4 regions of the Klebsiella africana genome follow, and region 4 is predicted to be linked to each of the others. Evidence: predicted binding sites of a transcription regulator. Region 4 holds the regulator's gene; each other region holds the start of a gene.
What was found. The regulator CRP, encoded in region 4, controls carbon source genes, mostly activating them, when cyclic AMP is high. The targets are predictions, from matches to a motif close to ATGTGANNNNNNTCACAT.
Positions count from the first base shown of each region.

Region 1: the regulator CRP is predicted to act here: its motif matches at 1,302-1,319, upstream of LGL98_RS07875 (CidA/LrgA family protein).
Region 2: the regulator CRP is predicted to act here: its motif matches at 1,799-1,816, upstream of focA (formate transporter FocA).
Region 3: the regulator CRP is predicted to act here: its motif matches at 964-981, upstream of LGL98_RS20860 (glycoside-pentoside-hexuronide (GPH):cation symporter).

Region 1 is NZ_CP084874.1:1,629,311-1,632,322, reverse strand. Features, by position in the region: gene mhbT (3-hydroxybenzoate transporter MhbT) at 1-207, opposite strand, end outside; gene LGL98_RS07880 (LysR substrate-binding domain-containing protein) at 335-1,240, shown strand; gene LGL98_RS07875 (CidA/LrgA family protein) at 1,368-1,772, shown strand; gene LGL98_RS07870 (CidB/LrgB family autolysis modulator) at 1,762-2,457, shown strand; gene cdd (cytidine deaminase) at 2,586-3,012, shown strand, end outside.
Region 2 is NZ_CP084874.1:3,420,517-3,423,528, reverse strand. Features, by position in the region: gene pflB (formate C-acetyltransferase) at 1-830, opposite strand, end outside; gene focA (formate transporter FocA) at 882-1,739, opposite strand; gene ycaO (30S ribosomal protein S12 methylthiotransferase accessory factor YcaO) at 2,125-3,012, opposite strand, start outside.
Region 3 is NZ_CP084874.1:4,321,237-4,324,248, forward strand. Features, by position in the region: gene aroP (aromatic amino acid transporter AroP) at 1-903, shown strand, start outside; gene LGL98_RS20860 (glycoside-pentoside-hexuronide (GPH):cation symporter) at 1,088-2,494, shown strand; gene LGL98_RS20865 (glycoside hydrolase family 43 protein) at 2,494-3,012, shown strand, end outside.
Region 4 is NZ_CP084874.1:416,394-419,405, reverse strand. Features, by position in the region: gene LGL98_RS01905 (OsmC family protein) at 14-418, opposite strand; gene crp (cAMP-activated global transcriptional regulator CRP) at 725-1,357, shown strand; gene LGL98_RS01895 (YccS/YhfK family putative transporter) at 1,409-3,012, shown strand, end outside.

The DNA of each region.
Region 1 (3,012 bases), 1.2 Mb from region 4:
CCCCAGCAGTCCGGCGCCAAAAAGCGGCGCCAGTTCGCCGGCGCTTAACTGCCAGTGAAGACGAATATCGGGGGCAATAAAACCAATCGCAGCGGTATCGAAACCATCGAGCATCACCACCAGGAAACAGCAGATAATCACACGCCACTGCAGGGCGCCAACCGGCGCGGCGTTAAGTAAGGTCTGTAGTTCACGTCGTTGAGCCATAATGATGCCTCAGTGCAGGTCAGGGTAGATGTTGTATTTATTTCTTTTATGTTGCGATTTTGTAACCATGGCAATGAAATGTACAATGGCTTTTCGGGCATAGACATAACCTGGAGGTTATTGGCTGATGGCGAACTGGACGCAAAAGTTGAAGCTGCAGCATTTGAAAATGCTGGTGGCGCTGGGTGAGCAAGGCAATCTCACTCAGGTAGCCAAAATGATGAATATTACCCAGCCCGCACTCTCTAAGTGGCTGACGCAATTTGAAGAAGAAGTCGGCATGCCGCTCTTTGAGCGCCACAGTAAGGGGCTCCGCCCTTCGGAAGGCGGCAAATTGCTGCTCCAGCACGCCCAGCGGCTAATCAACGACATGTCGCGCTCGCAATACGAGATCGAGCGTTTTAAACAAGGCGGACTGGTGGGCAGCCTGATGATCGGCTGTTCGCCGGTGGCGACAGACTGCGTGGCGCAGGCGATTCTCGCCCTGCTCAATGAGATGCCGACCCTGCATCTGAATATCGAAGAGAAAGTGATGACCCCACTGCTGCATGACCTGCTCTCCGGGGTGGTGGATGTGGTCGTGGGCCGGGTCGGCGGACGCGCCCTCGAACTGCCCCTTAACTATCGGGTGCTGTATACCGAACCGGTCTGTTTTGTCGCCCGTCCCGACCATCCGCTGGCCAGCCGGGCGCACCTGAGCTGGGCGGATCTCGCCGCCTGGCGCTGGATTGTCTGGCCTACCGGCACCCCTATTCGCCAGAGTATTGATAATGCGCTGGTGGATAATGGCGTGATGCTGCCGGAGAACACCATCGAGTCGGCCTCGATGAACGTCACCAGCAATTTGCTGCAAAGTAGCGATATGATCTCTATTCTTTCCTTGCGGCTGGCACAGCATTACGCCGAACATCATCAGCTGGCGATTCTTAATTTGCCGCGTATAGAACAAAAAGGTAGCGTTGGGGTGTTCTGGCGCAAAAGCGAAGTGCCTTCCCAGGCTCTCGCCCGCTTTCTGTATCACCTCGCCGCATAGCGTGCTCGCCGAATGAGCTGCCGGTTCCCGTTGTCTATGCCCGGGATGCGCAGAATTCATGATGTGATCGGTAGCACATTTTAGGGATTAATTGTATGATGAATGCAGTTCATCAAGGGTTAATACCATGAGTAAATCGCTGACTATTATCTGGCAGTACCTGCGGGCCTTCGTCCTGATTTACGCCTGCTTATACGCCGGAATTTTTATCGCCGGGCTGCTGCCCATTACTATCCCCGGCAGCATCATCGGCATGCTGATCCTGTTCGTGCTACTGGCGCTGCAAATTATGCCGCCGCAGTGGGTCAATCCAGGCTGCAATATCCTGATCCGCTATATGGCGCTGCTGTTCGTGCCGATCGGCGTCGGCGTGATGCAGTACTGGGATCTGCTGCGCGCCCAGCTGGGGCCTGTCGTTATCTCCTGCGCCATCAGCACCCTGGTGGTGTTTGTGGTGGTGAGCTGGAGCTCTCACCTGGTGCATGGCGAACGTAAAGTGATTGGGCAAAAGGAAAAGAAAAATGATGCATGAAATCTGGTGGTCGCTGCCGCTAACCCTGATCGTCTTTTTTCTCGCCCGCAAACTGGCGGCCCGCTTTAAGTTCCCGCTGCTCAATCCGCTGCTGGTGGCGATGATAGTGATAATTCCGTTTCTGCTGCTGACCGGGATCTCCTATGAGCGTTATTTTGCCGGCAGCAAAGTTCTCAACGATCTGCTCCAGCCGGCAGTGGTCGCCCTCGCGTTTCCGCTGTATGAGCAACTGCACCAGATCCGCGCGCGCTGGAAATCGATCATCACCATCTGCTTTATCGGCAGCTGTGTGGCGATGATCACCGGTACTACAGTCGCCCTGCTGATGGGCGCCACACCGCAAATCGCCGCCTCTATTCTGCCTAAGTCAGTCACGACGCCAATTGCCATGGCGGTCAGCGGCAGTATCGGCGGCATTCCGGCCATCAGCGCCGTGTGCGTAATTTTTGTCGGTATCCTCGGGGCGGTATTCGGCCATACGCTGCTTAATCTGATGCGTATTCATACCAAAGCGTCGCGCGGCCTGTCGATGGGTACCGCCTCGCACGCCCTCGGCACCGCCCGCTGCGCCGAGCTGGACTACCAGGAAGGGGCGTTTAGCTCGCTGGCGCTGGTACTGTGCGGGATCATCACCTCGTTGATGGCGCCGTTCTTGTTTCCGCTGATCCTCGCGGTGGTGGGATAAATTGTGATTTAAATCACATTTTTTAATGCAACAAATCAAAGTTGCATAAACAATGAGATATCCATCACATATGAGACTGCTGGACGCCCGTACACTGGCTTCCCATTACATTGTTATGAGGCAACGCTATGCACTCACGTTTTCAAGCTGCTTTGACGACTCTGGCAGCAGACCTGCAGGCGGCCATCGCCCCGATGCTCACCGACCCGCACTTCCCGGCGCTGCTCGAAGCCGATCAGGTGGCGACGCTGCAGCAGGCGACAGGTCTGGACGAAGACGCGCTGGCCTTTGCGCTACTGCCGCTTGCTGCCGCCTGCGCGCGCGCCGACCTTTCTCATTTTAACGTCGGAGCGATCGCCCGCGGGGTCAGCGGCCGCTGGTACTTCGGCGGCAACATGGAGTTTCTCGGCGCGACCATGCAGCAGACCGTCCACGCCGAACAGAGCGCCATCAGCCACGCCTGGCTGCGCGGCGAGACCTGCCTGCGCGCTATTACGGTGAACTACACGCCATGCGGCCACTGCCGTCAGTTTATGAACGAACTGAACAGTGGAC
Region 2 (3,012 bases), 2.2 Mb from region 4:
AAGGACATTGCTGCACCGTTCTGGGATTTAACGGCAGCCAGGTAACCGAAATAGGTCCACTGGATTGCTTCCTGAGCGGTGGTCGCCGGGCCGGAGATGTCGTAGCCATATTTAGCTGCCATCTCTTTGATCTGACCCAGTGCGCGGTGCTGCTCAGCAATTTCTTCGCGCAGACGGATGGTAGCTTCCAGATCTTCGCCGCTTTCCAGTTTCGCCTGCAGAGAGTTGAACTGGGCGAATTTGTCTTTCATCAGGAAGTCGATACCGTACAGCGCAACGCGACGGTAGTCACCAATGATACGACCACGGCCGTAAGCATCCGGCAGACCGGTCAGCACGCCGGATTTACGGCAGCGCAGGATGTCAGGGGTATAGACATCGAAAACACCCTGGTTGTGGGTTTTACGGTATTCAGTGAAGATTTTTTTCAGCATCGGGTCCAGCTCGCGATTGTACGCTTTGCAGGAACCTTCAACCATTTTGATACCACCGAACGGGATAATCGCACGTTTCAGCGGCGCTTCGGTCTGCAGACCAACGATTTTTTCCAGACCTTTCTCGATGTAGCCTGCGTCGTGAGAGGTGATAGTGGAAGCGAGGGCTGTGTCGAAATCAACAGGCGCGTGAGTGCGGTTTTCCTGTTTTACCCCTTCCATTACGGTGTCCCACAGCTTGGTGGTCGCTTCAGTCGCGCCAGCCAGGAAGGATTCGTCACCTTCGTATGGGGTGTAGTTTTTCTGAATAAAGTCACGGACGTTGACTTCATTCTGCCAGTCACCTTTCGCAAAACCTTCCCAGGCTGTGGCTAACTTTTCATTAAGCTCGGACATGTAACACCTACCTTCTTAAGTGGATTTTTTATTTACTGCCTGAAACAACCCTTAGTGATGGTCGTTGCCACGCAGGTAAATGACCCAGTATGTCAACCCGACCAGCAGACCCCCGCCGATAATGTTCCCGATGGTTACCGGAATCAGGTTATCAGTGATGAAGTTCATGACGGTCAGGTGAGAGAAACTTTCCGGAGTTGAACCGACCGCGGTCCAGAATTCCGGGCTCGCAAAATTGCGGATTACGATACCCATCGGGATCATAAACATGTTGGCGATGCTGTGCTCAAAGCCGCTGGCAACGAACATTGCTACCGGCAGGACCATGATCATCGCTTTATCCATCAGACTACGACCGGAATAGCTCATCCATACGGCGAGACAAACCATCAGGTTAGCGAGGATACCGAGGCACACAGCTTCCACAAAAGTATGGTGCATTTTGTGGTCAGCGGTTTGCAGGACGTTTAGACCCCAACCGCCGTTGGCGGTCATATATTCGCCGGATAACCACATCAGCAGCACAAACAGCAGCGCGCCTACCAGGTTACCAAAATAGACGTTGAGCCAGTTTTTTGCCAGTTGCCCCCAGGTAATTCGACCGCTGGCTTTCGCTACCACGATCAACACTGTAGAGGTAAAGAGGTCAGCGCCGCAGATAACACACAGAATCAGACCCAGGGAAAAACAGACCCCACCAATAAGCTTGGCAATCCCATAAGGCATCGCGGCAGTGCCGGTGGTCGCGGTGATATAGAATACGAAAGCGATGGAGATGAAAACGCCAGCGGTGATCGCCAGATAAAAGGTTTTCATCGGATGCTTCGTTGCTTTATAGACACCTGCTTCTTCGGCGACTTTCGCCATCGCGGCAGGGAGCAAAAGATCAAAAGGGTTGTCAGCTTTCACACTAACTCTCTCTTTATATAAGTTGGCGGTGAGATACTAACAAAGCATTATAGAAGGGAAATTGATATAGATCATATCACACCGGAACTATATGCCTTTTTAGTGTGTGGTTTTTGCTTTTATATGAACTAACGATATGAATTAAAAGGGAAAAATAAATTTTAAAATTTATAAGTTATGTTGAATATTTTCATTTTCGCCCGGATTTCTGAGTTAATTAAAATGGAGTATTTTAATTAAAATTAACAAATGGTAAATAAAAGAAAGTCAATATTTACCATTAATTAACTTTGCAACTACAAAATTTCGGGGCTGCTTTGCCTGGAAAAAATAACGGAGCCGCGAAGGGCTCCGTTTTTGGCCACAACAATGATGTTGTGTGGACTTATTTTGCCCAGAAAGCCGCTTTAGCCCGCTGCAGTTTTTCATAAGCCTTTAACAGCGACTGATGGGCCGGGAAGGCCTGCAGATCGTTATCGACAGCCTGAAGGCCATAGAATGGCGCTTCGCCGCTCAGCGCCGCGCTGGCGGCTTCGACCGCGTCGGCACCGTACATACGGATGAACGCGTTCAGGTATTGCAGCGGCTGACGCTCCTCTTCCTGGCTCAGCAGCAGCAGGGTTTGCAGGCAGCGATAGTAGTTGGCTCGTTCCGCACTGAAGACCGATGCGTTGAATTCCATGGTCCACTCGGTCCAGATCAGCGCCTGTTCCAGATCGCCGCCGGCCAGCGCCAGCATCGCTTTCAGCTCGCCAACGCGCAGGGTGTACCAGCCGTTGTCTTTCCCGGTAGCGAGACCCAGCAGTTCGCGAACGCGGGTGAAATCATCCAGACCCTCATCATCCATCTGCTCGATCAGCGCCAGGTAATCTTCTTTTTCCCACTCGCTGCCCGGCAGGGACAGAATGGTCTCGCGCAGATGAGCGCCCATGCTGTTGTTCGCCAGCCAAAGATCTTCCGCAGGATAAATATCCGACATCCCCGGGACGATGATACGGCAGGCGTAAACGCCCAGGTGCTCGTAGTCGGCGATATACACTTCTTTATCTTCGGCCTTGAAGATGGCCATCAGGGTGGCGAACTCTTCTTCGGTGGTGCCGGAGAAGCTCCAGTCAACGAACGGATAGTCGGCATCCTGCTTGAACATATCCCAGGAGATCAGGCCGCTGGAGTCGATGAAGTGGGTTTCGAGGTTAGCGTGTTCAGCGACTTCTTCGTCGTCGAAGGTCGGCGGCGTAAAGACGTCGAGATCTTTCAGGCTGCGGCCCTGCAG
Region 3 (3,012 bases), 1.3 Mb from region 4:
ATTATCAAAGTAGTCGCCGTAGTGGCGATGATTCTGTTCGGCGGCTGGCTGCTGTTCAGCGGCAACGGCGGCCCGCAGGCGACGGTACGTAACCTGTGGGATCAGGGTGGATTCCTGCCGCACGGCTTTACTGGCCTGGTAATGATGATGGCGATCATCATGTTCTCCTTCGGTGGTCTGGAGCTGGTGGGCATCACCGCCGCGGAAGCGGATAACCCGGAACAAAGTATTCCGAAAGCCACCAATCAGGTTATTTACCGCATTCTGATCTTCTATGTTGGCTCGCTGGCGGTGCTGCTCTCTCTGCTGCCGTGGACCCGCGTCACCGCAGACACCAGCCCGTTCGTCCTCATCTTCCATGAGCTTGGTGATACGCTGGTGGCCAACGCCCTGAACGTAGTGGTGCTGACGGCCGCTCTGTCGGTGTACAACAGCTGCGTCTACTGCAACAGCCGTATGCTGTTCGGCCTTGCCCAGCAGGGGAATGCGCCGAAAGCGCTGCTTAGCGTTGACAAACGTGGCGTGCCGGTGAATACCATTCTCGTCTCTGCCCTGGTCACCGCGCTGTGCGTACTGATCAACTATATGGCGCCGGAGTCCGCTTTTGGACTGTTGATGGCGCTGGTGGTCTCCGCTCTGGTGATCAACTGGGCGATGATTAGCCTGGCGCATATCAAATTCCGTCGCGCCAAGCAGCAGCAGGGCGTCGTCACGCGCTTCCCGGCTCTCTTCTATCCGCTGGGCAACTGGCTGTGCCTGCTGTTTATGGCGGCGGTGCTGGTGATTATGCTGATGACCCCGGGCATGGCAATTTCCGTCTGGCTGATCCCGGTCTGGATCGCGGTGCTGGGCGTGGGCTATCTGTTTAAACAAAAAGCCGCCGCCACCATAAAAGCACAATAATACATCTCATCAATAGCTCTCTTTGCTCTGCGTCTGCTTGTGAATAACGGGCGCAGAGCATTGTTATCTGCTTCACACTTTCCTCTCCATAGCTGTTTTATCCATATCGTCAACGCGTTACTGCAACGTATTTCCCTCCATAGCAGCCAATAATTCTCTCCATACTGCAACGGAGAGACCGCACATGGCAGACAACAAATTATCTATAAAAGAGAAGATTGGTTACGGGATGGGGGATGCCGGATGCAATATTATCTTTGGCGCCATCATGCTGTTTGTGAACTATTTTTATACCGATATTTTCGGCCTGGCGCCGGCGCTGGTGGGCGTATTACTGCTGTCAGTGCGCGTTATCGACGCGGTGACCGACCCGATTATGGGCGCCCTTGCCGATCGCACCCGCAGTAAATATGGCCGCTTTCGTCCATGGCTGCTGTGGATTGCCTTCCCCTACGCCCTGTTTAGCGTGCTAATGTTCACCACCCCTGAGTGGACCTACAACAGCAAAGTTATCTATGCGTTTGTCACCTACTTTCTGCTGTCGGTAACCTATACCGCGATTAACATTCCCTACTGCTCGCTGGGAACGGTGATGACCGCTGATCCCAAAGAGCGCGTGGCCTGCCAGTCCTATCGTTTCGTGATGGTGGGTATCGCCACGCTCCTGCTGTCATTGACGCTGCTGCCGATGGCCGACTGGTTCGGCGGTGCCGATAAAGCGAAGGGCTACCAGATGGCGATGACCGTGCTGGCCTTTATCGGTATGTGTATGTTCCTGTTCTGCTTTGCCACCGTGCGCGAACGTATCCACCCGGCAGTGCAGACCAATGATGAACTGAAAAAAGACCTCAAAGACGTGTGGAAAAATGACCAGTGGGTGCGCATCCTGCTGCTCACGCTGTGCAACGTCTGCCCTGGCTTTATCCGCATGGCTGCCACTATGTACTACGTCACCTGGGTGATGGGACAAAGCACTCATTTTGCCACCCTGTTTATCAGTCTCGGTGTGGTCGGGATGATGATTGGCAGCATGCTGGCGAAAGTCCTCACCGACCGCTGGTGCAAACTGCAGGTCTTCTTCTGGACCAACATTGTGCTGGCGATCTTCTCCTGCGCCTTCTATTTCTTTAATCCGCACGCCACCATGTTGATTATGGTGCTCTACTTCCTGCTCAATATCCTGCATCAGATCCCTTCTCCGCTGCACTGGTCGCTGATGTCCGATGTTGACGACTACGGCGAGTGGAAAACCGGCAAGCGCATCACCGGCATCAGCTTCTCCGGCAATCTGTTCTTCCTCAAGGTTGGTCTGGCGGTCGCCGGGGCAATGGTCGGTTTCCTGCTGTCATGGTACGGCTACGACGCCGGCGCGAAAGCGCAAAGCGCCTCCGCGCTGAACGGTATCGTGCTGCTGTTCTCGGTCATCCCCGGCATCGGCTATCTGATCACCGCTGGCGTGGTGCGCCTGCTGAAAGTTGACCGTACCCTGATGCGCCAGATTCAAAGCGATTTAGAGAAGCGCCGCAGCAACTACAGCGAGCTGAATGAATACCAGGAACTGAAAACCAGTGAACACGTAAGGAAAGCCTAATGAACAACTGGCCAAACCCCTTTATTGAACAGCGCGCAGATCCCTTTATTCTGCGCCACCTTAATCACTACTACTTTATTGCTTCAGTACCGGAATACGATCGGCTGGAGATCCGGCGCGCGGCAACCCTTGAAGGATTACGTGATGCTGAGCCGGTAGTGGTCTGGCGCGCGCCGCAAAGCGGGCCGATGAGCCAGCTGATTTGGGCGCCGGAGCTGCATGAAATAGACGGTAAGTGGTATATCTATTTTGCCGCCACCCATACCCATGAACTGGATGCGCTGGGGATGTTTCAGCATCGCATGTTCGTTCTGGAGTGCGCCGACAGCGATCCGCTAACCGGCCGCTGGCAGGAAAAAGGCCAGGTGGTCACGCCTTTCGATACCTTCGCCCTCGATGCCACCACCTTTACCCATCAGGGGAAACGCTGGTATCTGTGGGCGCAAAAATCCCCGCATATCGAAGGCAACTCAAACCTGTATCTCGCTGAAATGGCTAATCCGTGGACGCTAAAAGGC
Region 4 (3,012 bases):
CACCAGGCGAAGACTACGCCTCGATCACTTCATAGGAGTGGGTGATCTTCACCGCTTTTTCCAGCATCAGCGCCACTGAACAGTATTTCTCTGCCGACAGATCCACCGCCCGGGAGACCGCGGCATCTTTCAGCGCTTTACCGGTGACGATAAAGTGCAGATTAATATGCGTAAACAGACGCGGAGCCTCTTCGCGACGCTCGGAGGTCAGCTTCACTTCGCAATTGGTCACGTCGTGACGACCTTTTTGCAGAATGGAGACCACATCGATCGCGCTGCAACCGCCCGCCGCCATCAGCACCATCTCCATCGGGCTGGGAGCCTTATCCCCGGAGTTGCCGTCCATCAGAATCTGGTGTCCCGATGCGGACTCCCCGATAAAGGTTAACCCTTCTACCCATTTCACACGCGCTTGCATAAAATTTAACTCCAGTATCGCAATATTCCTGTCAGATTACGCGCACATAACAATTCTCGCAACGGAAGGCGACCTGCGTCATGCTGAAGCGAGACACCAGGAGACATGCGGCGAAAGCTATGCTAAAACAGTCTGGATGCTACAGTAATACATTGATGTACTGCATGTATGCAGAGGAGTTCACATTACGGGCTGTCGAAAAATCATCAGCCAGCTTCCCAGGTATAGGGAAACAATACGATTGCATGCCCGGACGCCGTGTAGTGTCGGCGCCCGGAGATAGCTTATAACAGAGGATAACCGCGCATGGTGCTTGGCAAACCGCAAACAGACCCTACCCTTGAATGGTTCTTGTCTCATTGCCACATTCATAAGTACCCATCAAAGAGCACGCTGATCCACCAGGGTGAGAAAGCAGAAACGCTGTACTACATCGTTAAAGGCTCCGTGGCTGTACTCATCAAGGATGAAGAAGGTAAAGAGATGATCCTCTCCTACCTCAACCAGGGCGATTTCATCGGTGAATTAGGCCTGTTTGAAGAGGGTCAGGAGCGTAGCGCCTGGGTACGGGCGAAAACCGCATGTGAAGTGGCCGAAATCTCTTATAAGAAATTCCGTCAGCTGATCCAGGTGAACCCGGACATTCTGATGCGTCTCTCTTCGCAAATGGCTCGCCGTCTGCAGGTCACGTCTGAGAAAGTGGGCAACCTTGCCTTCCTCGACGTGACGGGCCGTATCGCCCAGACGCTGCTGAACCTGGCGAAGCAACCGGATGCCATGACCCACCCGGACGGTATGCAAATTAAAATTACCCGCCAGGAAATTGGTCAGATCGTCGGCTGCTCTCGTGAAACGGTTGGCCGTATTTTGAAAATGCTGGAAGATCAGAACCTGATTTCCGCGCACGGTAAAACCATCGTCGTCTACGGCACCCGTTAAGTTGCTAAGCGGCGTATTGCTCCTGCAGTACGCCGTTTTTGTTTTTCCCTCATGTGGCGCAGGCTGATTTACCACCCGGAAGTCAACTATGCACTGCGGCAAACGCTGGTGCTGTGTCTGCCTGTGGCCATCGGTCTTCTGCTCGGGCATCTCCAGCAGGGACTGCTGTTTTCCTTAGTCCCCGCCTGCTGCAATATTGCCGGTCTTGATACCCCGCATAAGCGTTTTTTCAAACGCCTGATTATCGGCGGCTGCCTGTTTGCCGGATGCAGCCTGGTGGTGCAGTTACTTCTCGCCCAGGCGATCCCCCTACCGCTTATCCTCAGCGGCCTGGCGCTGCTGCTCGGCGTCACCGCGGAGATCAGTTCGCTGCACGCGCGTCTGCTGCCCGCATCGCTGATCGCCGCCATCTTTACCCTGAGCCTGGCGGGCAATATGCCCATCTGGGAGCCGCTGCTGATCTACGCCTTCGGCACGCTGTGGTACGGCGTGTTTAACTGGTTCTGGTTCTGGCTGTGGCGCGAACAGCCGCTGCGGGAGTCGTTAAGCCTGCTTTACCGGGAACTGGCCGACTATTGTGAAGCTAAATACAGTCTGTTGACCCAGCATACCGATCCGTCGACCGCCCTGCCGCCGCTGCTCACCCGCCAGCAGAAGGTGGTCGACCTGATTACCCAGTGCTATCAGCAGATGCATATGTTGGCCGCTAACCAACGCAACGACCACAAGCGCCTGCTGCGGGCGTTCCAGATGGGGCTGGATCTGCAGGAGCATATTTCGGTCAGCCTGCATCAGCCGGAAGAGGTGCAAAAGCTGGTAGAACGCAGCCATGCCGAAGCGGTGATCCGCTGGAACGCGCAGACCGTCGCCGCCCGCCTTCGCGTGCTGGCGGATGACATGCTCTATCATCGCTTCCCGCAGCGCTTTCAAATGGATAAACAGATCGAGGCTCTGGAAAAGATCGCCAGGCAACATCCGGATAACCCGGTCGGCCACTTCTGCGCCTGGCACTTCAGCCGCATCGCCCGGGTGCTGCATACCCAGCGTCCGCTGTATGCCCGAGATCTGATGGCCGACAAAGAGCGTCGTTTACCGCTGTTTCCCGCACTAAAGAACTACCTGTCGCTAAAATCGCCCGCGCTGCGCAATGCCGCCCGCATCAGCGTGATGCTGAGCATCGCCAGCCTGATGGGCAACGCCCTGCACTTGCCTAAGCCCTATTGGATCCTGATGACCGTGCTCTTCGTCACCCAGAACGGCTATGGCGCCACGCGGGTGCGAATTGTCCACCGGGCGGCGGGAACGCTCGCCGGCCTGATCATCGCCGGCCTGACGTTGCACTTTCACGTTCCGGAGAGCTATACCCTGAGCGGGATGCTGCTGATCACCCTGCTTAGCTATCTGATCATCCGCAAACACTATGGCTGGGCGATGGTAGGCTTTACGGTGACGGCGGTGTATACCCTGCAGCTGCTGACGCTCAACGGGGAACAGTTTATTATCGCCCGGCTGATCGACACGCTTATCGGCTGCCTGATCGCCTTCGGCGGGATGGTTTGGCTGTGGCCACAGTGGCAGAGCGGCCTGCTGAAAAAAAATGCCCACGATGCGCTGGAGGCCGACCAGCAGGCGATTCGCCTGATCCTCAGCCCCGA